Regions from separate parts of the Oryzihumus sp. JJN4-3R genome, predicted to be linked through region 1. Evidence: predicted binding sites of a transcription regulator. Region 1 holds the regulator's gene; each other region holds the start of a gene.
What was found. Region 1 encodes LexA, which represses DNA repair genes until DNA is damaged. Its sites were predicted from a motif close to TCGAACANNTGTTCGA; they were not measured.

Region 1 (9,496 bases):
TGGTCGCCTGGTCGGTGGTCGCGCTGTCCCTGGGCACCTCGCCCGGCTGGGTGTGGGCGATGTCTGGTGGCGCCTGCGTCGGTGGTGCGTGGCTGGCGCTGCGACCCCCGGGATGGCTGCGGTCGTGGTCGGCCGCGGCTGCACTGACGGTGCTGGCGACCGCCCTCTGCCTCGTCGCCACCGCCGCCCACATGAGCCTGCGCGAGGCGGGACTCGTGCCACGGCTGGCGGCGGATCGGGCCAGCGCCTCGGTGGAGGGCACGGTGGCGACCGACCCGCGCGTGGTCACCCGCACCGGTGTCGTCCACACGACCCTGGTCGTGGTGCGCCTCGACGTCGACACCGTCGTGGGCCGGGGACAACGCAGCAGCGCCGCCACGCCCGTCCTGGTCTTCGGCGACGCGAGCTGGGAGCACGTGCGCTGGCACGAACGCGTGCGGGTCAGCGGGCGGTTCGACGTCGCCGAGCCGGGCGACGACGTCGTGGCGGTGTTCAACCCGCGGGGCAGCCCGACCTCACTCGCCGGTCCGGGACCCCTCGCCGACGCCGCCGAGCACGTCCGCGCGGGCCTCCGGAAGGCCGTCAGCGGGCTGCCGAGCGACGCGCGGGGGCTGCTCCCCGGTCTGGTCATCGGGGACACCAGCCGCACGCCGGCGGACCTCACCGAGGCGATGCGCGCGACCGGCATGACCCACCTGTCCGCGGTCTCGGGCAGCAACGTGGCGGTCGTGCTGGCCGCAGCGCTGGGACTGTGCCGGCTCGTGGGCCTCCGCCGTCGGTGGCGCCCCCTGGTGGGGGGGCTGTGCCTGGCCGCGTTCGTCGTCCTGGCCCGGCCGGAGCCGAGCGTGCTGCGGGCCGCCGTCATGGGCGCGGTGGGGTTGCTGGGCCTGAGCACCTCCCGGCGCAAGGCCGGCCTCCCCGCGCTGGCTGCGGCCGTGGTCGTGCTCCTGTGCGTGGACCCGTGGCTGTCGCGCTCCTTCGGGTTCGCCCTGTCCACCCTCGCGACGCTCGGGCTGCTGCTGTTCGCCGGGTCGTGGGGGCGACGCATCGCGGCAGTCCTCCCGCCACGGCTGAAGGGGCTGGGCGTGGCACTGGCCATCCCGGTCGCCGCCCAGCTGATGTGCGGGCCGGTCGTCGTGCTGCTGCAGGGGTCGGTGACGGTCGTGGGGGTGCTGGCCAACCTGGCGGCCGCACCGCTGGTCGGCCCGGCGACGGTGCTGGGTGTCGCCGCAGCCCTGGTCGCCCTGGTCTCGCACCCGCTGGCGGTCGGCCTCGCCTGGCTGGCCGGCCTGCCGACCATGGGCATCGCGTGGGTCGCGCGGGTGGCCTCGGACGTGCCGATGGGCTCGTTGCCATGGCCGGACGGGGCGCCGGGGGCGCTGCTGCTGGCCGGCATGAGCGTGCTCCTGCTGTTCATGGGGCCGTGGATCGTGGCGACGGTGCGCCGGCGCCCGGTGTGGGTGCTGGCTCTCGCCCTTCTCGTCGTGGGGGCGGCGGTCCCGACCACGAGCCTGTCGTGGCCGCCGCCGGGGTGGCGCGTCGTCGCGTGCTCGGTGGGTCAGGGGGACGGCCTCGTCCTGCCGACGGGACCGGGTCGCGCCGTGGTCGTCGACGCCGGGCCCGACCCGGCGCTCATCGACGGCTGCCTGTCCCGGCTCGGCGTCGGGGTGGTCGACGCCGTCGTCCTCACCCACTTCCACTCCGACCACGTCGACGGCCTGCCCGGGGTGCTGCACGGGAGGGTCGTGCGACAGATCCTCACCTCACCCGTGCGCGACCCACCGGGCGGTGCCGCCCAGGTCGACCGGCAGGCAGCGGCGGCCGGGGTCCCGGTCCAGCCCCTGTATGCCGGTGACGACCTCACGTGGGGGACCATCCGGGCCCACGTGCTGTGGCCGGAGCGGGTGATCCGGGAGGGCTCGGTGCCCAACAACGCCAGCGTCGTCATGGACCTCGACGACGGCGGGCTGCACGTCCTGATGCTCGGCGACGTCGAGACGGCCGCCGCGCACCAGGTGCTGCTGGAGCTGCGCCGCGAGCCGGGCCGTCGCCGGTTCGACGTGCTCAAGGTCGCCCACCACGGGTCGTCGCTTCAGGACCCGGCGCTCGTGGCCGAGACCGGCGCGCCGATCGGCCTGATCAGTGTCGGAGCCGGCAACGACTACGGACACCCGACAAGCAAGACGCTGAGGCTGTTGCGGGACAACGGGATCCGTGCCCTGCGGACCGACCTGCTCGGCGACGTGGCCGTGTCCCGCTCGCCTGACGGGCGGGTCCTGGTCTCCACGCACCGATGACGTGCGCGCAGAGGGTGCGCAGGAAGGCCGCGCATACCGGTGCTCGGGCCGGGCGGAGCGCTGTGCGGTGCGCGGACCGGATGGTGGTCCGGCCCTCTGGTTCGGGGCTCAGACGTCGGCGAGGACCCGGACCGGGGCGTTCGCGCTCTCGCACAGCGCCTCGAGCGTGGCCTTGACGGCGGGCACGCGCTGCAGGTCGGCGGTGGTCACCACGTGCACCGTCCGGCGCGAGGCGGGGTGGATCGGCAGGGTCACGACGTCGCGGTGGTGGGCCGTGCGCAGGATGAGGTCGGGGATCAGCGCGACGCCGAGCCCCTCGGCGACCAGGCCCATCACCGCGACGTAGTCCTCGGTCTCGAAGGACACGTTCGGCACGAAGCCGGCCCGGTTGCACAGCGAGAGCAGGTGCCCGCGGCAGCGCGGGCAGCCGGCGATCCACGACTCGTCGGAGAGCTTGGACAGGTCGGCGACCTTGTCACCGGCCATCGGGTGGTCCTTGGGCAGCGCCAGGCGGACCTCGTCCTCGAGCAGCTTCTTGGTGACGAACATGTCGAGGTCCTCCTCGCCGCGGCCGAGGTCGGTGCCCTCGTAGGCGAAGGCCACGGCCAGGTCGCACTCCCCGGCGCGCAGCGCGGCCAGGGACTCCGGCGGCTCGGCCTCGGTGAAGCTGACCTTGACCTCGGGGTAGCGCTCCTTGACCAGGGCCAGCGCCTTGGGCACCAGGGTGGCCGACGAGGACGGGAACGCCATGAGGCGCACGCGCCCCGCGCGCAGGCCGGCGATCGCGGCGACTTCCTCCTCGGCGGCATCGAGCGCGGCGAGGACGTTGACCGCGTGCCGGGCCAGGACCTGACCGGCCTCGGTGAGCCGGACGTTGCGGCCGACCCGCTCGACCAGCACGGTCCCGGTGCGCTGCTCGAGGCGGCGCACCATCTGCGAGATCGCGGGCTGGGAGTAGCCGAGGGACAGGGCCGCTCCGGTGAAGCTGCCCTCGTCGGAGATTGCCTTCATGACGCGGAGGCCGGCTGCATCGATCATGCGCCCACGATATAACTGCGCGTTATCGTCCGGCAAGAATCCATGTCCTTGTGTGATCGATGGGACCCGCGGGACAGTGGCGCCATGATGCTCGCTCCACCCGCTGCCGCCTCGCCCGGGGACGCCGCCTCCGAGGCCTCCTCGTCGATCGCCCGCGTCTCGTCGGCGTTCGCCCCGGTGCCGGGCTTCCTCAACGCCGCGACCCTCGGCCTGCCGCCGATCCCGGTCGTCGAGGCCCTCCAGCGCGCGCTGGTCGAGTGGCAGTCCGGCCGCGCCAGCGCGGTCGGCTATGACGGGCTCGTCCAGCAGGCGCGCGACCTGTACGCCACGTTCGTCGGGGTGCCGCGGGACTGGGTGGCCGTGGGTTCCCAGACGTCGGTGTTCGCCGGCATGGTCGCGGCCTCGCTGCCCGAGGGCGCCGAGGTGGTGTGCGTCGAGGGGGACTTCTCCTCGATGGTCTACCCCTTCCTCGTGGCCGCCGAGCAGGGCCGAGGCATCACCGTGCGCCAGGTGCCGCTCGGCGAGCTGGCCGCGGCGGTCGGCGAGCGGACCACGCTCGTGGCGTTCTCGCTGGCGCAGAGCGCCTGCGGCAGCCTCTGTGACGCCGAGGCCGTCGTGGCTGCAGCGCGGGCCCATGGCGCCCTGACGTTCTGCGACCTGACCCAGGCGGCGGGCTGGATGCCTGTCACCGCAACGGATTTCGACATCACCGTCTGCTCGGCGTACAAGTGGATGTGCCAGCCCCGGGGCACGGCATACCTCACGGTCGCGCCGCAGGTGCGCGACCGGCTCCGCCCGGTCAACGCGGGCTGGTACGCCGGCGACGAGATCTGGGCGTCCTGCTACGGCCCGTCGATGCACCTCGCCCAGGACGCGCGGCGCTTCGACGTCTCCCCGGCGTGGCTGTCTTGGGCCGGGGCGGTGCCGGCGCTGGAGGTCCTCAGTCGCGTGCCCACGTCGGTCATCCGCGACCACGACGTGGCCCTGGCCAACGCGCTGCGCGGCGAGCTGGGTCTGGAGCTGTGTGCCCGTCCGGTGGTCTCGCTGTGCGACCCGAGCGGGGCGATGGCGCACCGTCTCGAGCAGGCGGGCGCGGTGGTCGCTTCGCGCGCGGGCCGGGTGCGGATCGCCTTCCACGTGTGGAACACCCGCGCCGACGTCGATCTCGTCGCCGAGGCGCTGGCCGGGCTGCCCGTCACCACCTGAGCCCTTTCGCGGACCGGGCAATGCTGACTCGGGTGACTCGCGGACCGAGCGGTGGCGCACCGGTCCGGCCGGTATGCCGTGTGCCCGCCTTCCGCGCGCGACTGTCCGTGGCCTGTGGTGGGATCCGGAAATGAGCGAGTCGCAGCGTCGTGGGGGCCGACCCGACCGTGACGCGGAGACGCAGGTCGTCCCGCAGCAGGCGCCGGGGGAGCGGGGTGGCTCGGAGGAACCTGCGGTGGCGGGGGCCCCCGGGGCACCGCCCGTCGCCGGGCAGGGCCCTGCCCCGGCCGAGCAGAGCGCCAGTCCGACCCCGACCCGGGTCCGGCGCGACGGCGTGGGGCTGTGCCTGTCAGGGGGAGGCTTCCGCGCCGCGCTCTTCCACCTCGGTGCCGTCCGCCGGCTCAACGAGCTGGGCGTCCTGGGCCAGATACGCACGATCAGCGCCGTCTCCGGCGGCTCGATCACGGCCAGCCTCCTCGCGGACCCCGGCCTGGTGTGGCCGGCCGAGCACGGCGCGATGCTCAGCGGCGAGGCCATGGTGGTGCAGGGTTTCGAAGAACACGTCGCCGAGCCGCTGCGCCGGCTGACCTCGCGCAACGTGCGGACCCCGGCGCTGCTGTCCAAGCTCTGGCCGTCGCGGTGGTCGATGCCCGACAGTGCGGTGCGGGCGCTCGCCGACGCCTACGTCGAGGCGGTCCCGTGGTGGTCGAAACCGTTACGGGACAACGAGACCGGGGGGCCGGCCATCGTGATGGGCGCCACCGAGGTGGCCTACGGCGTCGACTGGACGTTCGCCGACCCGACGGCCAACCGGCCCAACGGCAGGATGGGCGACTACCGGCTGGGTTACGCCGCCCCACCGTCGTCGGTGCGCATCGCTGACGCCGTAGCCGCCTCGTGCGCGTTTCCGCCGTTCTTCGCGCCGATGACGTTGCCCGGCAAGGACCTCGGCCTCACCGGTGGTCACCCCGATCACGAGACGCCGGAGCAGCGGGCCGCGATCCTCGAGGCGATCCGGCTGACCGACGGTGGCGTCTACGACAACCTGGGCCTGGAGCCGGTGTGGCGCAACCACGCCACCGTCCTGGTCAGCGACGGGGGAGCGGTGTTCCGCGCGCACACCGAGCGCACCGTGTGGGGCCGACTGCTGCAGATCCTGGGCGTCGCGACCGGTGGCGGCACATCGGTGCGGTTGCGCTGGCTGCACGCCAGCTTCGCCCGCGACGTCATGGCCGGCTCGACGTGGGGCCTCGACACCGTCGTCGCCGAGGGCTACGACCCGGCGTCGGTGGAGCTGATCGACGCGGTGCGCACCGACCTCGATGCCTTCACCAAGGACGAGCAGCGCATCCTCGAGCGCCACGGCTACCTCGTCGCCGACGACGTGGTCCGCCGCTACGTCCCGGACGTGATCCGCATCGACGCCCCGTTGCGCCCGCCGCACCCCAAGGTCGCCGACCACGACGTGGTCCGCCGGGCGTTGCGCGGGTCGGCCAAGCGGGCGCTGCTCGGGCGCTGGTAGGTCCGGGACGGCCCTGCAACGCCGGCCGGCTGACGGGGAGCCGGCGGATGCCTAGCCCTCTGGGTGCGGGCCAACGGGTCCGGCCCGGCGGGGGATACTGGCTGGCGTGAGTCTGGCGATCGAGGACACAGCCGAGGGCGAGCTGGCCCGTCTGGCCGACCTCGTCGCCGGTGGCAACGTCGTCGTCCTCACCGGCGCCGGCCTGAGCACCGAGTCCGGCATCCCCGACTACCGCGGCCCCGACGGCAAGCGGCGGGTGACGCCGATGACCTACGGCGACTTCGTGGCGTCCGCGGAGAACCGACGGCGCTACTGGGCCCGCAGCTACGTCGGCTGGCGGCGGTTCGCGGCCGCCGGGCCGAACCGCGGGCACGAGGCCGTCGCCGCCCTCCAGCAGGCCGGGCACCTGCGCGCGCTGATCACGCAGAACGTCGACGGCCTGCACCAGTCCGCCGGCGCCCGCGACGTCCTGGAGCTGCACGGCAACCTCGACCTCGTGGTCTGCCTGCAGTGCGGCGACCGTTCGCGCCGGGCCGACCTCGATGCCCGGCTGCGCGAGGCGAACCCGGACTTCGAGGTCGTCATCGGCGAGATCCGCCCGGATGGCGACGTCGTGCTCTCCGAGGAGGCGGTGGCGCGCTTCCACCCGCCGCGATGCCTGGTCTGCGGCTCGGACGAGCTCAAGCCCGACGTGGTGTTCTTCGGCGAGTCGGTGCCCAAACCCCTGGTGGCGCAGTGCTTTGCCGAGGTCGAAGCGAGCGACGGGCTGGTCGTGCTCGGCTCGTCGTTGCAGGTGATGAGCGGCTACCGGTTCGTCCGGCGCGCCGCCGCGTGCGGCCTCCCCGTGGCGATCGTGACCCGGGGTCACAGCCGGGGCGACGGTGAGGCGACGATCCGGCTCGACGCGGCCCTGGGGGCGACCCTCACCGAGCTTGCCGGCCGGGTCGGGGTCAGCCGGTATCGCGCCCCCTCGCCGTCCTGAGGCGGGTTCTCCTACCGTAGGCCGTGCCGCATTCGTGTGCCGCGCCGGATCGATGTGGCGCGGCGCGAGCGCGCCACACGGATGCCCGACGGCACCAGTGGGGCGCGCTGGCGACCTGGGATCTCAGGCCTGGACCGGCACCGGGTGGATCTCGGCGGCCGGGTGGCCGGTCCGCTCGTGGATCCTGCGCACCGCATCGGCCGAGGGGGCCTCGGACAGGCAGTAGACCATGCCGCTCTCGGGGTCGGCCCACGCGTGCTTGAAGTGCACGCCTTCCTCGCCCTCGATGGCCAGGTCAGCGTTGTGTGCCTCGGCCAAGGCCTCCGGGCTGATCCCCTTCATCCCGGTGTGGACGTCCATGAACTCGGGCATGTCTCTACCTCTCGTGACGGGTGGCTGGGGTGCCGATGCGAGGCTAGGCATGCGTGGGGTCAGAGCCGTCGGCTGTTTGGCCTACGTCGTCGCCCGCGCTGGATCTGGTCTCAGAGTGCGCGACCGCGGGCACGCTGGAGCGTCGCGACCGTCGGACAAAGCCGGGGCCGAGCGAAGGCAGGTCGCGACGGTGCCTCTATGCAGCGGTGGCCGGCCCCGAAGGGCCGGCCACACGGCATACAGGTGGAGGGGTTGACCCCTCGGAGGTCAGACCCGGCGCAGGACCGCGGTGACCTTGCCCAGGATGGTGGCCTCGTCGCCGTCGATCGGCTGGTAGGCCTCGTTGTGCGGCATCAGCCAGACGTGGCCGTCCTTGCGCTTGAACGTCTTGACCGTGGCCTCGTTGTCGAGCATGGCTGCGACGATGTCGCCGTTCTCGGCGTTGGGCTGCTGGCGCACGACGACCCAGTCGCCGTCGCAGATCGCGACGTCGACCATCGAGTCACCGACGACCTTGAGCAGGAAGAGCTGGCCCTCGCCGACGATCTGCTTGGGCATCGGGAAGACGTCCTCGACGACCTGCTCGGCCAGGATCGGCCCACCGGCGGCGATGCGGCCGACGACCGGGACGTAGGACGCGGCGGGGTGCGCATCGCCGCTGCCGGTGGCGTCGACGGTGCCCTCGCGCTGGTCGCCGGCGCGGTAGCCCTTGTCCTCGGCGCCGGTGTCAGGGGAGACGACCTCGATGGCGCGGGGGCGGTTGGGGTCGCGGCGCAGGTAGCCCTTGCGCTCGAGCATGGACAGCTGGTGCGCGACGCTGCTGGGGCTGGCCAGCCCGACGGCCTCGCCGATCTCGCGCAGGCTGGGTGGGTAGCCGCGACGGTCCACGGAGTTGCGGATGATCTCGAGGACGCGCCGTTGCCGCGCGGTCAGGGTGTCGCCCTTGTCGCGGTCGGGCATCTCGTGGATCTCGGCCATCTCATCCCCTTGTCCGGCACCTGTGGGTGGTCTGTCAGAGGTCGGTGTTTTGCTCCCTGACATGAACGAAGCGTAGTGGGGTCGAACACAAATTTCAAACGTTTGTTCGACCAATCACTTCCCATTCGTCCGATGCTCGTGCTACAAATCCGTACAGACGTTCTATCGAACACAGTTCCACGTTCAGCCGACCGACCCGCTTGATGTCATGGAGGACACGATGAGCGCAGCAGTTGCCTGGGACCTGGCCCCCACTTCGACCCGTCCCCAGCTCCGCCTGGTGCCTACGGGTGACCAGGTGGACTGCCGCCCCGCGCCGCGGCTCCGCCTCACCCGTCGCGGCCGCCTGTCGATCACCATGACCGTGCTCGGCGTGCTGAGCTGGGTGGCGTTCCTGCTCGCCCCCGGCCCGTCCGTGCCCACGGTGACGATCGACCACGCCGTGACCGTCTCGGCCGGGCAGACCCTGTCCGAGGTGGCGGCCACCCAGCTGCCCAAGCTCCCGATCCGCGAGGGCATCGTGCAGATCCAGCTGGCCAACAACCTGAGCACGAGCGACGTCCACGCCGGCCAGAGCCTGCTCATCCCGCGGGTCGGCTAAGGCCGGCGGTTTCTCGGGGCCTCGCGCCACGGCGTGAGGCCCCTTCTCATGCCGGTGCCTCTGCATTGCCCGGTATGCCGGGTGCGTGTGGTGGCTCCGGCGCCGGTCTGGCCAGATGATGGCGTGGTGGCAGATCCGAGGGCGAATGTCGATGAGTACATCGCGGGCTTCCCCGTGGAGGTCCAGGCCGTCCTCGAGGCTATCCGCGGTGCGATTCATGACGCCGTGCCGAACGCAGGGGAGCGGATCAGCTACCAGATCCCGACCATCACGCTCCGTGGGAAGTCCCTGGTGTACTTCGCGGGGTGGAAGAACCACGTGAGCATCTATCCGGTGCCCGAAGGTGACGCGGAGTTCCGCGAGGAGATCGTCCCCTTCCGCGCGTCGAAGGGAACGCTGCATTTCCCGCTCGGCAGTCCCGTTCCCTATGAGCTCATCGGGCGGATGGCGGCTCACCTGGCCCGCGAGAGGTCGGACGTCCCGAGCTGACGGCCCACTCG
Region 2 (9,496 bases), 730 kb from region 1:
CCGCGAGCGCCCTGCTCCTGGCCGGCGTGGCCTCGGAGTCGCTGGAGGCCACCGATGCGGCGCTGCTCGGGCGGGAGGTCATCGAGAGCGGCCTGAGCGAGGCCCTGGACCTGGCGATGGGCCCGGAGGTGGTGGCCACGCTGCGGGCCGACGAGGCGGTCGGGGCCGTGACGGTCAAGCGCCTGGTCGCCGCCGCCCAGCGCGTCCAGCTGGCCCGGCGCTTCCTCAACGACGCCGTCATCGACGTCCGGCGCGTGCGGCGCAAGCCGGTCGTCGCGTGGTTCCGCCTGGCCGGGCACACCCCGCTGCCGCAGACGTTCGAGTTCGACGACGCCCTCCCGGCGGCACTGCGCGAGGGCTGACCCCGCACCGCCCATCCGTACCCACGCCCTACGATGGGCGTAGTCCGTACCACCCTGAGACAGCGAAGAAGAGGCTCAGCCGTGTCTGCGCAAGAGAGCACCACCGCCACCGCACCCACCACCGGCACCTCGCGCGTCAAGCGCGGCATGGCCGAGATGCTCAAGGGTGGCGTCATCATGGACGTCGTCACGCCCGAGCAGGCCAAGATCGCCGAGGACGCCGGCGCCGTGGCCGTCATGGCCCTCGAGCGGGTCCCCGCCGACATCCGCGCCCAGGGTGGCGTCTCCCGGATGAGCGACCCCGACATGATCGACGGCATCATCGAGGCCGTCTCCATCCCGGTCATGGCCAAGGCCCGCATCGGCCACTTCGTGGAGGCCCAGGTCCTGCAGTCCCTCGGCGTCGACTACATCGACGAATCCGAGGTCCTCACCCCGGCCGACTACGCCAACCACATCGACAAGTGGGCCTTCACGGTCCCCTTCGTCTGCGGTGCGACCAACCTCGGCGAGGCCCTGCGCCGCATCACCGAGGGCGCGGCCATGATCCGCTCCAAGGGTGAGGCCGGCACCGGTGACGTCTCCAACGCCACCACCCACATGCGCACCCTGCGCGCCGAGATCAACCGCCTGCGCTCGATGAGCCCCGACGAGCTCTACGTCGCCGCCAAGGAGCTCCAGGCCCCCTACGAGCTCGTCAAGGAGGTCGCGCAGGCCGGCAAGCTCCCGGTGGTGCTGTTCACCGCCGGCGGCATCGCCACGCCCGCCGACGCCGCGATGATGATGCAGCTCGGCGCCGAGGGTGTCTTCGTCGGCTCCGGCATCTTCAAGTCCGGCAACCCGGCCCAGCGCGCCGAGGCCATCGTCAAGGCCACGACGTTCTTCGACGACCCCGACGTCATCGCCAAGGTCTCCCGCGGCCTGGGCGAGGCCATGGTCGGCATCAACGTCGACGAGCTGCCCCAGCCGCACCGCCTGTCCGAGCGGGGCTGGTGACCCGGCCGCACGGCATACCGCCTCGTCGGTGAACGGCCCCGGCACCCCTGAGGGTGCCGGGGCCGTTCTATGCCCACCCGGTATGCCGGGTGCCACGGTCGCGTCCGAAACCCGCCAGTGCGCGGGGCTGGTGCGGTCCATGATGGGCGGGTGAACGACAGCTTCGAGGCCCGTTACGCGGCCATCGCCAGCCGCGACCGGCGCCATGACGGGCGCTTCTTCACCGCGGTGCGCACGACCGGCATCTACTGCCGGCCCAGCTGCCCGGCCCGCACCCCGTACCCGGAGAACGTCACGTTCTACACCACCGCCGCGGCGGCGCAGGCGGCCGGCTTCCGGGCCTGCAAGCGGTGCCGCCCCGAGGCGGCGCCGGGCTCGGCCGAGTGGGACGTGCGCGCGGACCTCGTGGCGCGGGCGCTGCGACTGGTCACCGACGGCGCCGTCGACGAGGGGGGTGTCGCGGGCCTGGCGCGGCGCCTGTCCGTCAGCGAGCGCCACCTGAACCGGGTGATGGTCGAGGAGGTCGGGGTCGGCCCGCTGGCCCTGGCCCGCACCCGTCGGGCGCAGACCGCGCGGCTGCTGCTGGATGCGACCGGGCTGCCGGTCACCCAGGTCGCGTTCGCCGCGGGCTACGCCAGCGTGCGGCAGTTCAACGACAGCATCCGGGAGGCGTTCGGGGCCACGCCCAGCGAGCTGCGGCGCGGGCAGCGGGGCACCATGCCCGACGGCACCGGCGAGATCGTCCTGCGCCTGACCCACCGCACCCCGCTGGACCACGGACCGTTGCTGGACTTCCTGGCCGCGCGGGCGGTGGCCGGGGTGGAGGAGGGTGACCGGGTCTCCTACCGGCGGGCGATGCGCCTGCCGCACTCCAGCGGCGTCGTCACGGTCACCCCGCACGCCGGGGAGGGGCACCTCACCGCGCGGCTGCGGCTGGCGGACCTGCGCGACCTCACCCCGGCCGTGCAGCGCACCCGGCGGCTGTTCGACCTCGATGCCGACCCCGAGGCCGTGCGCGAGGCGCTGGGGCGTGACCCGCTGTTGGCCCCGCTCGTGGCGGCGCGCCCCGGGCTGCGGGTGCCCGGCCACGTCGACGGCTTCGAGCTCGCCGTGCGGGCCGTCCTCGGGCAGCAGGTCACCGTCAAGGGGGCGCGCACCCTGGCCGGACGGCTGGTGGCCCGGCTCGGCAAGCCGCTGGACACCCCTGCCGGGTCGCTGACGCACCTGTTCCCGACCGCGGACGCGGTGGCCGGGGGCGACCTCGACGGCCTCGGCCTGACCACCGGCCGGCGCGACACCCTTCGTGCCCTCGCGAGCGCCGTGGCCGAGGGGCGGGTGGTCCTCGACCCGGGCGCCGACCGCGAGGAGACCCGTCGCGGGCTGCTCCGCCTGCGCGGCATCGGGCCGTGGACCGCTGACTACGTGGCCATGCGGGCGCTGGGTGACCCCGACGCCTTCCCGGCCGCGGACCTCGGCCTGCGACAGGCCCTGGAACGGCTGGGTGACCCCATGGACGCCAGGGCACTGACCGCCCGGGCGGAGGCGTGGCGCCCGTGGCGGGCGTACGCCGCGCTGCACCTGTGGTCCTCCCCGGCCGACGAGCCCGGGCAGGCACCGGCATGAACCGCGCCCTGGCCGTCACGACCCTCGACACCGGCGCCGGGCCCTTCACCATGGTGACCTCCGACGACGGCGTGCACGCCGCGGGCTTCACCGGCGACGTCGAGCTGCTGCTGGCCCGGCTGCCGGCGCTGGAGCAGGCGCGGGCGGTGCGTGAGGCGCCCGAGGCGGGGGAGGCCACGCGGGCGGTGCAGCGCTACCTCACCGGCGAGCTCGACGCCATCGACGCGATCCCCGTGGTCCAGGACGGCGGCGCGTTCACCGCCGCCGCGTGGCGGGCGATGCGGGCCATCCCCGCCGGGAGCACCCTGACCTACACCGGGCTGGCCGGGCAGGCGGGCAACGTCGAGGCGGTGCGGGCGGCGGGTGCCGCCTGTGCCGACAACCGGGTCGCGCTGTTCGTGCCGTGCCACCGGGTGCTGCGCACCGACGGCAACCTCGGCGGCTTCCTGTGGGGGCTGCCGGTCAAGCAGTGGCTGCTGACCCACGAGGGCGCCCTGCCGCCGATGCTGCTCTGATCCTCAGGTGACCGCCGCGCGGGCGGCGAACTCGGGTCGCTCGTACTCCTTGTCCTCCAGCACCTCCAGCAGGTGCTGCGCCGAGGCCAGCACGTCGGCGTGGGAGAGGTAGAGCGGGGCGAAGCCGAGCCGGATCACGTCGGGCTCGCGGAAGTCCCCGATGACCCCGCGCGCGATGAGCGCCTGCACCACGGCGTACGCCTCGGGGTGGCGTAGCGAGACCTGGGAGCCGCGCCGCTCCGCGTCGCGCGGGGTGACCACCGGCAGGTCCACCCCGAGGCGGTCCAGGCAGTCCAGGAAGAACCCGGTCAGCGACTGGCTGTGGGCGCGCACGTCCGCCATGGACAACCCGTCGTATGCCGTGAGCGCGGCCTCCATGGCCAGCAGGGACAGCAGGGGGGCGGTGCCCACCCGGGCCCGCGTGATCCCGGCGGCCGGGGCGTAGTCGCCGCGCATCTCGAACGGGGCGGCGTGGCCCTGCCAGCCGGTCAGCGGGTGGTCGAACGCGGCCTGGTGGCGCGCGGCGACGTAGATGAACGCGGGGGCACCAGGACCGCCGTTGAGGTACTTGTAGCTGCACCCGACGGCCAGGTCGACCTCGTGCTCGTCGAGCCCGACGGGGTGGATGCCGGCCGAGTGGCACAGGTCCCAGCATGCGAGCGCCCCGACGTCGTGGGCCGCGCGGGTCAGCCCCGGCAGGTCCCACAGCTCGCCGGAGCGGTAGTCGACCTGGGAGAAGGCGATGAACGCCAGCCGGTCACCGTGCTCGGCGATCGCCGCGGCCGCCTGCTCGTGGGTCACGGTGACCACCTGCAGGTCCACCAGGCGTGCCGCCGCGGCCGCGATGTAGAGGTCGGTGGGGAAGGAGCCCCCGTCGGTGAGGACGACCGGCCGCCCGGGACGCATCCGTGCCGCGGCGACGAACACCTTGAACAGGTTGACCGAGGTGGAGTCGGTGACCACGACCTGGCCGCGACCGGCCCCGACGAGGGTGCCGACCCGGTCGCCGGCCCGCTCCGGGGCGCCCCACCAGTCGTGCTCGTTCCACGACCGGATCAAGCGTTCACCCCACTGCTGCCGCACGACGTCCTCGACGACGCCGGGCACCGCGGCCGGCAGCGCCCCCAGGGAGTTGCCATCGAGGTAGATGACCCCCTCGGGGATGAGGAACCGGTCGCGGGTGCCGGCCAGGGGGGAGGAGGCGTCGAGGTCCGCGGCGCGGGCGGACAGGTCAGCGTGCTGGGACATACCCCGCAACGTAGTGCCACGGGCACGGCATACGCTGGCGCCGTGAGCTCCTCCCCCCTTCGCATCGGCGTGCTGGCCGTCCAGGGTGACGTCCGCGAGCACGTCCACGTCCTGTCCTCCCTCGGCGCGCAGGCGTCGGGGGTCCGCCGCCCGCGCGAGCTCGACGAGGTCGACGCGCTTGTCATCCCCGGCGGGGAGTCGACGACGATGGACAAGCTGGTGCGGGCCTTCGAGCTCTTCGACCCGATCCGCAAGCGGATCGCCGACGGGATGCCCGTCTACGGCTCCTGCGCGGGCATGATCATGCTGGCCGACCGGATCGCCGACGCGCGCCCCGACCAGCAGACCCTCGGCGGGATCGACATGACCGTGCGGCGCAACGCCTTCGGCCGGCAGGTGGACTCCTTCGAGGAGGACCTGCACATGCCCCAGGTCGTCGGCGCCGACGGAGAGCCGGTGCGCGCGGTGTTCATCCGCGCGCCCTGGGTGGAGCAGGTCGGCGACGGGGTGCAGGTGCTCGCCGAGGTCGAGTCCGGCCCGGCTCAGGGTCACGTGGTCGCGGTGCGCCAGGGCAACCTGCTCGCCACGTCCTTCCACCCCGAGGTGACCGGCGACCACCGGGTCCACGACTACTTCGTGCAGATGGTGCGGTCGGCCCGGGCCTGACCATTGGTGCCCCTGACCACCGCGCCTGACCTTCGGGCCTGACCTTCGTGCCGGACCCCGTCACGCACCCGGCGCACGCGCACTCAGTAGGATCGTGCGGATTTCACGGACACTCGGCAGGGATAGGGAGATTCGATGAGCGGCCACTCCAAATGGGCGACGACCAAGCACAAGAAGGCTGCGATCGACGCCAAGCGGGGCAAGCTCTTCGCCAAGCTGATCAAGAACATCGAGGTCGCGGCCCGCACCGGCGGCGGTGACCCCGCGGGCAACCCGACGCTCTACGACGCCATCCAGAAGGCGAAGAAGACCTCGGTCCCCAACGACAACATCGACCGCGCCGTCAAGCGCGGCTCCGGTGCCGAGGCGGGCGGCGCCGACTGGCAGACGATCATGTACGAGGGCTACGCCCCGAACGGCGTGGCCGTCCTGATCGAGTGCCTCACCGACAACCGCAACCGTGCGGCGGCCGAGGTGCGCACCGCGCTGACCCGCAACGGCGGCCAGCTCGCCGACCCGGGCAGCGTCTCCTACGTCTTCACCCGCAAGGGCGTCGTGATCGTGCCCAAGGGCGACCTGACCGAGGACGACCTGCTCGAGGTGGTCCTCGACGCCGGCGCCGAGGAGGTCAACGACCTCGGGGAGTCCTTCGAGATCATCAGCGAGGCCGGTGACTTCGTCGCCGTGCGCACCGCCCTCCAGGGCGCGGGCATCGACTACGACTCGGCCGAGGCCTCGTTCGTGCCGACCCTGCAGGTCGAGCTCGACGCCGACGGCGCGCGCAAGATGTTCCGCGTCATCGACGCCCTCGAGGACAGCGACGACGTGCAGAACGTCTGGGCCAACGGCGACGTCAGCGACGACATCCTCGCCGAGCTCGACGAGGAGTGAGCGGTGGGCGGCGCGTCGCTGTCCTGACGCGCCGCCGGCAGGGTACGTTTGTCCTCCGAACAGGTGTTCGGGCAGGACGTCTGCGTTGATCGTCGTGGCGAGGAGCCGGTTGTGCGCGTGCTTGGTGTCGACCCCGGCCTGACCCGCTGCGGTCTCGGCGTGGTCGACGGCGGCCTCGGCCAGCCGCTGCGCATGGTCGCCGTCGGCGTCATCCGCACGCCGGCCAAGGAGGAGACCCACCTGCGCCTGCACGCGCTGCGCGCCGAGATGGAGCAGTGGATCCACCGCTACGAGCCCGACGCGATCGCCGTCGAGCGCGTGTTCGCCCAGGCCAACCTGCGCAGCGTCATGGGCACCGCCCAGGCGTCCGCCGTGGCGATGCTCGCCGCGGCCGAGCGCGGCCTGCCCCTTGCCATGCACACCCCGAGCGAGGTCAAGGCTGCCGTGACCGGTAGCGGCCGCGCGGACAAGGCCCAGGTGACCACCATGGTGACCCGCATCCTGCGACTGGAGACGCGGCCCGAGCCCGCGGACGCCGCCGACGCCCTCGCCCTGGCCATCTGCCACGTATGGCGTGGCGCGGCCCAGGACCGCCTGCAGCGCGCCGCCGCGGCGGCCCGGGCAGGTGCCCGGTGATCGCCTCCGTCCGCGGCCCGGTGCTCTCGGTCGGCCTCGACTCCGCCGTCGTGGAGGTCGGGGGAGTGGGCCTGCTGGTGCACACCACGCCGGCCACCGCCGCGGGGCTGCGCCCGGGCAACCCGGCCAGCCTGGCGACGACCCTCGTGGTGCGCGAGGAGTCGCTGACCCTCTACGGCTTCCCCGACGAGGACGAGCGGCGGGTCTTCGAGCTGGTCCAGACCGTCTCCGGCGTCGGGCCCCGGCTGGCCCTGGCGATGCTCGCGGTGCACGCCCCGGACGCCCTGCGCCACGCCGTGTCCGACGGTGACATCCACGCCCTGACCAAGGTGCCGGGCATCGGCAAGAAGGGCGCCGAGCGGATCGTGCTCGAGCTGCGCGACAAGATCGGCCTGCCCACCGGTGCCGCCCCGACCTCGCTGGCCGGCACCGGCGCCGGAGCGCCGTGGCGCGGGCAGGTGCACGAGGCCCTCGTCGGCCTGGGCTGGTCGGCCAAGCAGGCCGACGACGCCGTCGACACCGTCGCTGCCGATGCCGCCGAGGGTGCCGACGTCGCCACCCTGCTGCGGGCCGCGCTGCGGGAGCTGGGCCGGTGAGCCGCGACCTGCCGGCCGGCACCTACGAGGTCTACTCCGACGGCTCGTTCGAGGCCACGGCCCGCATCGTCGACGCCGGCGGCGATGACGACGAGCGCCGGGTCGAGGCCGCCCTGCGGCCCAAGCGGCTGGTGGACTTCCCCGGCCAGTCCCGCGTGCGCGACCAGCTCTCGCTCGTGCTCGAGGCGGCCAAGCGTCGCTCCGCCCCGCCGGACCACGTGCTGCTCTCCGGCCCGCCCGGCCTGGGCAAGACCACGCTGGCCATGATCATCGCCGCCGAGCTCGAGCAGCCGATCCGGATCACCAGCGGCCCGGCGATCCAGCACGCCGGCGACCTCGCCGCGATCCTGTCCTCCCTGGCGGAGGGCGAGGTGCTCTTCCTCGACGAGATCCACCGCATGTCCCGCACCGCCGAGGAGATGCTCTACCTGGCGATGGAGGACTTCCGGGTCGACGTCATCGTCGGCAAGGGCCCCGGCGCCACCGCGATCCCGCTGGAGCTGCCCCCGTTCACCGTGGTCGGCGCCACCACCCGCGCCGGCCTGCTGCCGGCGCCGCTGCGTGACCGGTTCGGCTTCACCGGCCACCTCGACTACTACGCCGCCGAGGACCTCGAGCAGATCCTCATGCGCTCCGCCCGGTTGCTGGACGTCAAGGCCCACCCGCGCGGCATCGCCGAGATCGCCGGGCGCTCCCGCGGCACGCCCCGCATCGCCAACCGGCTGCTGCGCCGGGTCCGCGACTGGGCCCAGGTGCACGGCCGGGGCGTCGTCGACGAGAAGGCCGCGCACGCCGCGCTGGCCCTCTTCGACGTGGACGACCGAGGCCTGGACCGGCTCGACCGCGCGGTGCTGGAGGCCCTGTGCCGCCGCTTCGGCGGGGGACCGGTCGGCCTGAGCACCCTGGCGGTCGCCGTCGGGGAGGAGTCCGACACGGTCGAGACCGTCGCCGAGCCCTACCTCGTGCGCGAGGGGTTCATGATCCGCACCCCGCGGGGGAGGGCCGCCGCCCCGCTGGCGTGGGAGCACCTCGGGCTCACCCCGCCGGCCGCCGCGGACCTCGGGGTCGCCCAGCCGCTGCCCTTCGGCGACACCGACGGCCGCTTCGGCGGCTGACCGGCTCGCACCCGCCCCCAGACTGCTCCCCACACCGTCGAGGTCGACGAGAGCGGCACCACGCCCGGGACGTGTCCCGTGCGGCGACCCCGGCGCGCAGGGGTGGTGGGCCGGCCGCGGTGGCGGGCACACGGCATACGTCCGGTATGACGCATGCGTGGCCGTTCATCACGAAATGGCCGCGCTCGGAGGGGTTCCTTGGCCGCTGTGGCGGCGCTCACCTAGACTCACGCGGACGTACCGGCTCCGTCCGGGACTTCCGCGCGTCCGGGGACGTTGTGCTCCTGTGGTGCGCGTCAACCAAACCATCGTGAAGGACTGACTCATGTCGTCTCTGGCCACCGCGACCTCCTCATCGGGGGCCGGTATCGGTAACCTGCTCATCTTCGCCCTGCCGGTCCTGCTGATCGTCTTCATGTTCATGTCGCAGCGTCGCCGTCAGCGCGCCGTGCAGGACCTGCAGAGCAAGCTGTCCGTCGGCGACGAGGTCTCCACCACCTCAGGCCTGCTCGGCCGGGTCAGCGCCATCGACGACACGGTGGTCACCCTGGAGGTCAGCCCGGGCGTCATGGTCCGCTTCGACCGTCGCGCCATCGGCGGCCCCGCCCCGACGGCTGCGGCTGTCACGGAGGAGCCGGAGGCCCCGGCCGCGAGCACGCCGGCCGAGGCGACCCCGGGCGGCACGACCCCCGGCAGCACGACGCAGGGCAGCACGACGCAGGGCAGCACGACCGCAGGCGAGGGCCCGGCTGCTGGCTCCACCGGTGGTCCGGTCACCCCGGGGGAGCAGGACTGACCGTGGCCATCAACCCCCGCAACCGCAAGCCGCTACGCACCCTGGCCGGGCT
Region 3 (9,496 bases), 1.4 Mb from region 1:
CTCACCTTGCCCGTCCTGCTGGGCCTGGTCGCGGTCCTCGGCTGCGCCCGAGGCCCCGGCGACGCCGCCAAGGCCTCCCTCGTGCCGGCGGTCGCCGACGCCACCGGCCTGGCGCTGGAGCGGATCACCGGCCTGGAGGGCACGGCCAACCGCACGGCCTCGATCATCGCGCCGGGCCTGGCCGGCGTGCTCATCGGCGCCATCGGCCCGGTGAGCGCGGTGCTGGCCGACGCCGTCAGCTTCGCCGTCGCGGCCCTGCTCGTCGGAGCCACAGCGCCGCGGCACAGCCCGCCCCACGAGGAGGTGAGCGAGGCGGCATACCTGCACCGGCTGCGGCAGGGCTGGGACTTCCTGCGCTCCGAGCCCCTGCTGCGGGCGGCGGTCGCGATGGTCGCCGTGACGAACTGGCTCGACGCGGCCTACGGCACCGTGCTGCTGCCGGTCTGGGTGCGCGACCACGGCCACGGCCCGGAGCTGATCGGCCTGCTCGGGTCGACGTTCGGCCTGACCGCGACCGTGGGCAGCCTCCTGGCGACGGCATGGTCGGCGCGGCTGCCCCGACGGCTGACCTACCTGGTCGGCTTCACCCTGTGCGGGGCGCCGCGCTACGTGGCGCTGGCCCTCGGCGCGCCGGTGCCGGTCCTCGTCGGGGTCGGGGCGGTGGCCGGGTTCGGCGCCGGGTTCATCAACCCGGTGATCGGGGCCGTCATGCTCGAGCGCATCCCCCGGCACCTGATCGGGCGGGTCAGCTCGCTGACCGACGCCGTGTGCTGGGCCGGCATCCCGCTGGGCGGGGTCAGTGCCGGCGCCGCGATCGCGCTGGTCGGCCTCTCCCCGGCCCTGGCGGTCGCCGGCGGGCTCTACTTCGTCACCACGCTGCTGCCGGGGCTGCGGCCGGAGTGGCGGGAGATGGACCGGCGACGGGGTCAGCGCAACCCGACGCAGTCCATGGCCCAGAACCGGTCCGGGTAGACCAGAGCGCCGGTCATCCACGGCTCGCGCGCCGGGCCCGTCACGACCTGGAAGGCGGCCTTCGGGATGCGCACGCTCGGGGAGGTGAAGCCGTGCGCCGCGCCCGGCTCGAAACCCAGCCGGGAGTAGTAGGCCGGGCTTCCCTCGAGGAAGACCGCGGGGGTGCCGGCGGCGCGGGAGGCCGCCACGGCGTGGGCGACGAGGGCTCCGCCGACACCTGTCCGCTGGTGCTCCGGGGCCACGGACAGCGGGCTGAGGACGTGGACCTCGACGAGCCGGGGCGCAGCGTCCACCCACCCGCGGGTGAGCATGACGTGGCCGACGACCACGCCCTCCCGCGCGGCGACGAAGGAGAGGCGGTCAGCGAAGGCGTCGGAGGACTGCAGCGCCTCGACCAGGTCGGCCACCCGTGCCCCCTCCTCCCCGAAGGCACCCTCGACGACCCGGCGGACGCAGGCCCGGTCGGCCGGGTCCGTGCTGTCCTGGGTGCGGATGGTCAGGCCAACGGGGCTCGTCATGGGCGTGAGGCTAGGACGACGACTCCCCGGGGGTCCACGAGGTTTCGGCGGTCGGCGTCGCGCCGCTGTCGGCGGCGGGTGGCAGGCTGTCTCCCACGATGAGCGCCGACGTCCTCGACCGCTTCTCCCCGGCCACCCGCGAGTGGTTCCGGGGCTCCTTCGCCGCGCCCACGACCGCCCAGGCCGGCGCGTGGGACGCGATCAGCTCCGGCGACCACACCCTGGTCGTGGCGCCGACCGGCTCGGGCAAGACGCTCTCGGCGTTCCTGTGGGCCCTGGACCGGCTGGCCTCCACTCCCCCGCCGGCGGAGGCGCTCAAGCGCTGCCGGGTCCTCTACATCTCCCCGATGAAGGCACTGGCCGTCGACGTGGAGCGCAACCTGCGCTCCCCCCTGGTCGGCATCGGCCACGCCGCCAGCCGCCTCGGCCTGCCGCAGCCGGAGGTCAGCGTGGCGGTGCGCTCCGGCGACACCACCGCGGCCGAGCGCCGCGTCTTCGCCCGGCAGCCGGCCGACGTGCTCATCACGACCCCGGAGTCGCTCTTCCTGCTGCTGACGTCCAAGGCGCGCGAGTCCCTCGCGGGCGTCGAGACGGTGATCCTCGACGAGGTCCACGCCGTCGCCGGCACCAAGCGCGGGGCCCACCTGGCCCTCAGCCTGGAGCGGCTGGATGCCTTGCTGGACAAGCCGGCCCAGCGCGTGGGCCTGTCGGCGACCGTGCGTCCGGTCGAGGAGGTGGCGCGCTACCTCGCCGGCGGCCGGCCCGTCTCGATCGTGCAGCCGGAGTCCACCAAGGAGTGGGACCTGCAGGTGGTCGTCCCCATCGCCGACATGTCGTCGCTGGGCGAGGTCACCGGCGACCTGTCCGGCCCCGCGGCGGGCGCCGAGCGACGCGCCTCGATCTGGCCCCACGTCGAGGAGCGGATCGTCGACCTCATCGCCGAGCACCGCTCCACCTTGGTCTTCGCCAACTCCCGGCGCCTCGCCGAGCGGCTCACCGCCCGGCTCAACGAGATCTGGGAGGAGCGTCTGGAGGCCGCGGCGGAAGCCGCCGGCGAGGGGGACCGTGAGCCGCCCGCGGAGGCGACGGCACGGCATACCCCCGCAGAGCTGATGGCACAGGCGGGTGCCAGCCGCGGCGCGGCGCCGGTGCTGGCCCGGGCGCACCACGGCTCGGTGAGCAAGGAGCAGCGCGCGCTCATCGAGGACGACCTCAAGGCCGGGCGCCTGCCGGCCGTCGTCGCGACCAGCTCCCTGGAGCTCGGCATCGACATGGGTGCGGTCGACCTCGTCGTCCAGGTGGAGTCGCCTCCGAGCGTGGCCAGTGGCCTGCAGCGGGTCGGTCGGGCCGGGCACCAGGTGGGCGCGGTCTCGCGGGGCGTGGTGTTCCCGAAGTTCCGCGGCGACCTCGTCCAGACCGCGGTGGTCGTGGACCGGATGCGCGCCGGGGGCATCGAGTCGCTGCGGGTGCCCGCCAACCCCGTCGACGTGCTCGCCCAGCAGGTCGTGGCGATGACCGCGATGGACGAGTGGGCGGTCGACGACCTCGAGGCGCTGGTCCGCCGGGCGACCCCCTTCGCCACGCTGCCGCGCTCGATCCTGGAGTCCGTGCTCGACATGCTCTCCGGGCGCTATCCCAGCGACGAGTTCGCCGAGCTGCGCCCACGCCTGGTCTGGGACCGCATCAGCGGCACCTTGAGCGGGCGGCCGGGCGCCCAGCGGCTCGCGGTCACCTCCGGGGGCACCATCCCCGACCGCGGCCTGTATGCCGTGTTCCTCGCCACCGGGGAGGGCACCGGCCGCCGGGTCGGCGAGCTCGACGAGGAGATGGTCTACGAGTCGCGTGTCGGTGATGTGTTCACGCTCGGCTCTTCCGCCTGGCGGATCGAGGACATCACGCACGACCGGGTGCTGGTCACCCCGGCGCCGGGCCAGCCGGGCAAGCTGCCGTTCTGGAAGGGCGACTCGCTGGGCCGGCCGGCCGAGCTGGGTCGCGCGGTGGGCGAGTTCGTCCGCGAGATCGTGGCGGCCAAGCCCGAGGCGGCGCGCGAGCGGGTGCGCGCGACCGGCCTGGACGAGTGGGCCGCCGACAACCTGCTGACCTACCTGGACGAGCAGCGGGAAGCCACGCGGCACGTGCCCGACGACCGGACGATCGTCGTGGAGCGGTTCCGCGACGAGCTGGGCGACTGGCGGGTGGCGGTGCACTCCCCGTTCGGCGCGCAGGTGCATGCGCCGTGGGCGCTGTGCGTCTCGGCCAGGATGCGGGAGCGCTTCGGCGTCGATGTGCAGGCGATGCACGGCGACGACGGCATCGTCTTCCGGCTGCCCGACATCGAGTTCGAGGAGGGGGCGGCGACGGTGGGGGCCGAGCTGCTCGGCCTGATCGCCCTCGACCCCGACGAGGTGCATGACCTCGTCACCGCCGAGATCGGCGGCTCCGCGCTGTTCGCCTCCCGGTTCCGCGAGTGTGCGGCACGGGCGCTGCTGCTGCCCCGCCGCCGGCCGGACCGCCGACAGGCCCTGTGGCAGCAACGCCAGCGGGCGGCCCAGCTGCTGGAGGTGGCCAGCAAGTACGCCTCGTTCCCGATCATCCTCGAGACCGTGCGCGAGTGCGTCCAGGACGTCTTCGACGTGCCGGGACTGTCCTCGCTCATGCGAGACATCGGGTCGCGGTCGGTGCGGCTCGTCGAGGTGGAGACGCCGACACCCTCGCCGTTCGCACGGTCCCTGCTGTTCGGCTACGTCGCGCAGTTCCTCTACGAGGGCGACTCCCCGCTGGCCGAGCGCCGCGCGGCGGCTCTGGCACTGGACCCCACCTTGCTGGCCGAGCTCCTGGGCCGAGGCGAGGGAGCCGCCCTGCGCGACCTGCTCGACCCGGCCGAGCTGGCGCGCACCGAGGCCGAGCTGCAGCGCCTGGCCGAGGGACGGCGGGCACGGGACGCCGAGGACGTGGCCGACCTCGTGCGGGTGCTGGGGGCGTTGCCGTTGGGGGCCATCCACGAGCGCTGTGTCGAGGGCGCCAGCACCAAGGAGGTCTCCAGCTGGCTGGTCGACCTGGAGAGCGACCGGCGCCTCATCCGGGTGCGGGTCGCCAGCGAGGAGCGCTGGGCCGCGATCGAGGACGCCGGACGGCTGCGGGATGCACTTGGGGTGGCCGTGCCGGTCGGGGTGCCCGAGGTCTTCCTCGAGGCGGTGCCGGACCCGCTCGGCGACCTGGTCGCCCGATACGCCCGCACGCACGGCCCGTTCACCCTGCACGACGTGGCGACCTGGTTCGGGCTGGGCACCGCGGTCGTCGGGGTCGCCGTGCAGCGCCTCGTCGGCGCCGGCCGGCTCATCGAGGGCGAGCTGCGCCCCGTCGAGGCCGGCGGAGGCGCCCACGGCACCGACTACTGCGACGCCGAGGTGCTGCGCACCTTGCGCCGCCGGTCGCTCGCGGCGCTGCGTGCCGAGGTGGAGCCGGTGCCGCCGGTCGACCTGGCCCGGTTCCTGCCCGCCTGGCAGGGAGTCGGGTCAGGGCTCCGCGGCGTCGAGGGGGTGATGCGAGCGGTCGAGCAGCTCGCCGGCGCGGTGCTGCCGGCCAGCGCCGTCGAGACGCTGGTGCTGCCGAGCCGGGTCAGCGACTACTCCCCGGCCCTGCTCGACGAGCTGACGGCCTCCGGCGAGGTGATCTGGCGCGGTCACGCCGCCCTGCCCGGCGACGACGGCTGGGTCTCGCTGCACCTGGCCGAGACCGCGCACCTGACCCTGGCCGAGCCCGACGCCTCCCTGGAGCTGGACGAGATGCACCGGGCGGTCCTCGACGCCCTCGCAGGTGGCGGCGCGTTCTTCTTCCGGACGCTCTCCGACGCGGTCGGCAGCACCGACGACGCCGCACTGACCCAGGTGCTCTGGGACCTCGTGTGGTCGGGTCACGTCTCCAACGACACCCTGACGCCGCTGCGCGCGCTGCTCTCCGGTGGCCGCACGGCGCACAAGCCCCGACGTACTGCCCCGCGTTCGACGCGTTACTCCGGCCGTATGGGAAGCCTCGGCGCGCTCTCGGGTGGGCGACGCCCGGCCGGCGGGCGGCCGGCTCTCCCCGCGCGCTCCGGGCCGCCCACGGCCGCCGGCCGGTGGTCGCTGCTTCCCGAGGTCGAGCCGGACGCCACGGTCCGGTCCTACGCCACGGCCGAGGTGCTCCTCGACCGCTACGGCGTCGTGACGCGCGGGTCCGTGGTTGCCGAGGGCGTGACCGGCGGGTTCGCCGGCGTCTACCGCGTGCTCGCCGCCGCCGAGGAGTCCGGGCGGGTGCGGCGGGGCTACTTCGTCGAGGGCCTGGGTGCGGCCCAGTTCGCCACGACCGGGGCGGTCGACCGACTGCGGGCGTTCAGCCGGCCGCTGCCGGAGACCCAGGAGTCGTGGGCTCCTGCGGCGATGGGCAATGCAGACCCGTGGGGGTCGGACGCCCCCGGTGCGCCCGTGCGCGGCTCTGGAGGGTTCGGTTCCGGACCTGGCTCTGGTGCTGGACCCGGCGCTCGCGCGGGTTCGGCTCCCGGTGCCGGCGCGTGGGCAGCGGGGCGTCGCGGTCCGCGGACCCCGGCTGGGCCTGCAGCCGTCGTCCTGGCCGCCTCCGACCCCGCCAACCCCTACGGCGCGGCGCTGCACTGGCCCGAGCGGGCCGGTGAGACCGCCGGACACAAGCCGGGGCGCAAGGCCGGCGCCCTGGTGGTCCTCGTCGATGGCGCGCTGGCGATCTACGTCGAGCGCGGAGGCAAGACGCTGCTGTCCTGGTCCGAGGAGCCGGCCGTCCTCCAGGCCGCCGCCGACGCACTGGCGCTGGCGGTGCGCGAGGGGGCCCTCGGTCGCCTCACGGTGGAGAAGGCTGACGGCGGTGCCGTGCTCGGCTCCGACCACCCGCTGGCCGCCGCGCTGGCCGAGGCCGGGTTCCACGCCACACCGCGCGGTCTACGGCTCCGTCGATGACGCACCAGTCTGTTCTTTCCGTCGGCACCGCCTGGTGGGGCACGCCCGCGGTGGTGGAGGCGGGTTGTGCCTGAGGGCGACACCGTCTGGCGCACCGCACATCGCCTCGACCAGGCGCTGAGCGGCCAGCCCCTCGAGGTGGCCGACCTGCGCTGGCCGGCCTTGGCCACCGTTGACCTGCGCGGTGCCACGACCCTCGAAGTGCTCAGCCGGGGCAAGCACATCCTGCAACGCCTCGACTCCGGCGTGACCTTGCACAGCCACCTGCGCATGGAGGGTCAGTGGCGCGTCGAGGCCACGGCGTCACTCACGCGACGACAGCTGTCCAACGACCGGCTGCGCGCAGTCCTCGGCACCGAGCGATGGACCGCCCTGGGGCTGCGTCTGGGCATGCTCGACCTTGTCCGCACCGCCGACGAGAGCTCCCTCGTCGGGCACCTGGGCCCCGACCTGCTGGGCCCCGACTGGGACGCCGAGCTGGCCTTGAGCAACCTGCGCCGGTCGCCGGACACCCCCATCGGCGCCGCCCTGCTGGACCAGCGCAACCTCGCCGGCATCGGCACGCTCTGGGCCGCCGAGTCCCTCTTCCTCCAGCGGCTGCACCCGTGGACCCCGGTCGGCGAGCTCAGCGACGCCGCCCTCACCGGCCTCGTGGAGCGGGCCAGCCGGTTGCTGGACGTCGCACGGCGCGGTGCCGTCCAGACCAGCACCGGGAGCACCCGACCCGGTGAGACGAGCTACGCCCACGCGCGGTCCGGCCGTCCGTGCCGCCGCTGCGGTCAGGCAATCCGCGTCGCGATGATCGGCGAGCCCCCGCAGGACCGCACGATGTTCTACTGCCCGAGCTGCCAGGGCGGGCTCGGGCCGACCGACGACGGCAGCCCCCAGCGCCCGCTGGGCTCCAGCCGGCGGCGGTCCCCCGGCGGCTACCGCCGGTAGCCCGCCCGCCCCCACGATCACGACAGAACCCAGTCCGTATGCCCGCACCGGACAAGCGTGCGTGCCGCATGCCGAGCTGCGCTCGGCGTCCGGTGAAGATAGCCGGCGAAGCACCCGCACGGCCGCGGGTCGTCCCGGGGCCCGTGAGGCAGGGGCCGGGGGCGGCACACGGCGGGGGCGTCAAGGCCAGATGCCGGTCGGCGAGGCCGCGCCGAAGTCCGGTCGGCGAGCCATGTCGAGGACGAAGGCCTGTCAGTGGTCGAATGTATGTTCGAATCATGCACCAGGGGGATCGTCACCAAGGGGCCGCGGCCAGCGGCTCCGGTGGTGTGCCCGGTTGCGGGGATCTCCCCGCGGCTGCGGGCGCGCAGGGCACTGGTGGCGACGTCGCGTCGTTCGCGGAGCGGTTCGCCGCGGTGGGAGCCGCGGTGCGCGCGCTGACCGGGCTGGTCGAGGTCGTCCATGAGTGCCAGGGGTCGGATCTGGGGCCGGCGATGGGCGGGCTGGATGAGTTGCGGCGCCTGGTCGAGGCGGCCCAGGTGACGGTGCTGGGTGAGGCGGTCGAGCGCGGCGAGGTGACCTCGTCGCACGCGTCGGCGGCGGCGTGGGTGCTGGAGTGGGCTCCGTCGTATCGCTGTGGTGGGGTCAAGGACCTGGTCACCGTGGCCACGGCGTGCACGGGGCGGCCGGTGGCTGCTGGGCAGGTGCTCGACCACGGGAGTGTGCAGCGGCTGCGGTCGTGCGCGCTGTCGGGGCGGGTCGGGGTGCGTGGGGCGGCGGTGGCGCTGGCGGAGATGCACAAGCTGGCGCCGCGGTTGACACGTGAGGCGATGCCGACGGTGTGGGAGGGGTTCTTGCACCTGGCGGCGACCGAGGGGCCGTCGGGGGTGCGGGGGTTGCGGGAGCGGATCATCGCCGAGCACGGCCGGGAGGGGGAGTTCCAGGTGCGTCAGGACCGGCTCAAGCACGGGGTGAGCCTGTCCCAGCCCCGCAGCGATGACGGGATGGTCGAGTACCTGCTGCGGCTGGACCCCGAGGGCGCGAGCGTGCTGGAGGCGGCAATCGGGCCGCTGTCCGCGCCGCAACCCGCGGACGGGGTCAGCGACCTCAGGAGCTCGGACCAGCGACGCGGGGATGCGTTGGTGGAGGTGTGCCGGCGGTCGGCGGCCGCGGGGGAGGATGTCTCTTCCCAGCCCAAGGCGATGGTCTACGTGACGATGGACCACGAGCAGCTGCGGGACGCCTGCGGGGCCGGGACGGTGCTGGGGAACGGGACCCTCCTGGGCCCGGAGACGGTCCGCAGGATCGCCTGCGACGCCGGGATCATCCCGGTTACCCGCGGCACCGACGGGGAGATCCTCGACCTGGGAAGGGCCCGGCGGCTGTTCACGCCGGCGCAGCTGAGGTACCTGTGGCTGCGCGACCAAGGGTGCACGATCCCGGGCTGCACGGTCCCGCCGTGGTGGTGCGACGGGCACCACGTCACCCACTGGGTCGACGGCGGGCCCACGGACCGGCTCAACGCGGCGTTGTTGTGCGGGCGGCACCACACGATCGTGCACCAGCGAGGGTTGACCGCCACGGTCACCGACACCGGCGTCACCTGGCACCTCTAGGGCACCCGCCCCGCACCCGGCCGATCGACGGCAGGGCCAGCGGAATGCCCGAAGGCCGGTTTGACCCCAGCACAGGGTGGGCTGGCACGGACCCCTCGCGCGAAGATCAGACAGGACGCATTCGTTCGCCAGTTCGACCTTCAGGCGGCGCGGCCATCACCCGACGCGGGCGATCTGGCGGCCCGACCATCAGACGGCGCGTGGATCACCCGGCCCGCCGCGGCCATCACCCGACCCAGGCGATCAGGCGGCCGACCACCGCGCGGCGCGATGGTCACACGGCGCGATGGTCACACGGGCGCGGCCATCACCCGGCGCGGGAGATCTGGCGGCCCGACCACCACGCGGCGCGAATATCGCACGACGCGGGCGATCAGGCGGCGTGATTCAGGCGGCCCGACGGTCAGCCTGCGTGACGATCAGGCGGCGGAGGCGGAGACCAGGCGGCCGGAGATCGGCGTGACCGGCAGGGCCACCGGAGCGC

Region 2: a site for LexA is predicted at 6,357-6,372, ahead of ruvC (crossover junction endodeoxyribonuclease RuvC). Genes of this name have one in related genera too.
Region 3: a site for LexA is predicted at 7,656-7,671, ahead of AC3ANM_RS18360 (HNH endonuclease signature motif containing protein). Genes of this name have one in related genera too.

The regions. Positions count from the first base shown of each region.
Region 1 covers NZ_CM173229.1:1,114,939-1,124,434, reverse strand. The annotation lists gene AC3ANM_RS04990 (ComEC/Rec2 family competence protein) at 1-2,297, shown strand, start outside; gene AC3ANM_RS04985 (LysR family transcriptional regulator) at 2,406-3,335, opposite strand; gene AC3ANM_RS04980 (aminotransferase class V-fold PLP-dependent enzyme) at 3,420-4,541, shown strand; gene AC3ANM_RS04975 (patatin-like phospholipase family protein) at 4,672-6,063, shown strand; gene AC3ANM_RS04970 (NAD-dependent protein deacetylase) at 6,170-7,045, shown strand; gene AC3ANM_RS04965 (SCO4226 family nickel-binding protein) at 7,169-7,417, opposite strand; gene lexA (transcriptional repressor LexA) at 7,685-8,395, opposite strand; gene AC3ANM_RS04955 (LysM peptidoglycan-binding domain-containing protein) at 8,616-8,996, shown strand; gene AC3ANM_RS04950 (iron chaperone) at 9,123-9,485, shown strand.
Region 2 covers NZ_CM173229.1:388,258-397,753, reverse strand. The annotation lists gene AC3ANM_RS01730 (hypothetical protein) at 1-362, shown strand, start outside; gene pdxS (pyridoxal 5'-phosphate synthase lyase subunit PdxS) at 444-1,358, shown strand; gene AC3ANM_RS01720 (AlkA N-terminal domain-containing protein) at 1,509-2,981, shown strand; gene AC3ANM_RS01715 (methylated-DNA--[protein]-cysteine S-methyltransferase) at 2,978-3,496, shown strand; gene kynU (kynureninase) at 3,500-4,744, opposite strand; gene pdxT (pyridoxal 5'-phosphate synthase glutaminase subunit PdxT) at 4,787-5,410, shown strand; gene AC3ANM_RS01700 (YebC/PmpR family DNA-binding transcriptional regulator) at 5,546-6,301, shown strand; gene ruvC (crossover junction endodeoxyribonuclease RuvC) at 6,413-6,937, shown strand; gene ruvA (Holliday junction branch migration protein RuvA) at 6,934-7,533, shown strand; gene ruvB (Holliday junction branch migration DNA helicase RuvB) at 7,530-8,648, shown strand; gene yajC (preprotein translocase subunit YajC) at 8,974-9,444, shown strand; gene secD (protein translocase subunit SecD) at 9,447-9,496, shown strand, end outside.
Region 3 covers NZ_CM173229.1:3,848,529-3,858,024, reverse strand. The annotation lists gene AC3ANM_RS18380 (MFS transporter) at 1-972, shown strand, start outside; gene AC3ANM_RS18375 (GNAT family N-acetyltransferase) at 927-1,490, opposite strand; gene AC3ANM_RS18370 (ATP-dependent helicase) at 1,589-6,457, shown strand; gene AC3ANM_RS18365 (Fpg/Nei family DNA glycosylase) at 6,524-7,396, shown strand; gene AC3ANM_RS18360 (HNH endonuclease signature motif containing protein) at 7,675-9,012, shown strand; gene AC3ANM_RS18355 (helix-turn-helix domain-containing protein) at 9,432-9,496, opposite strand, start outside.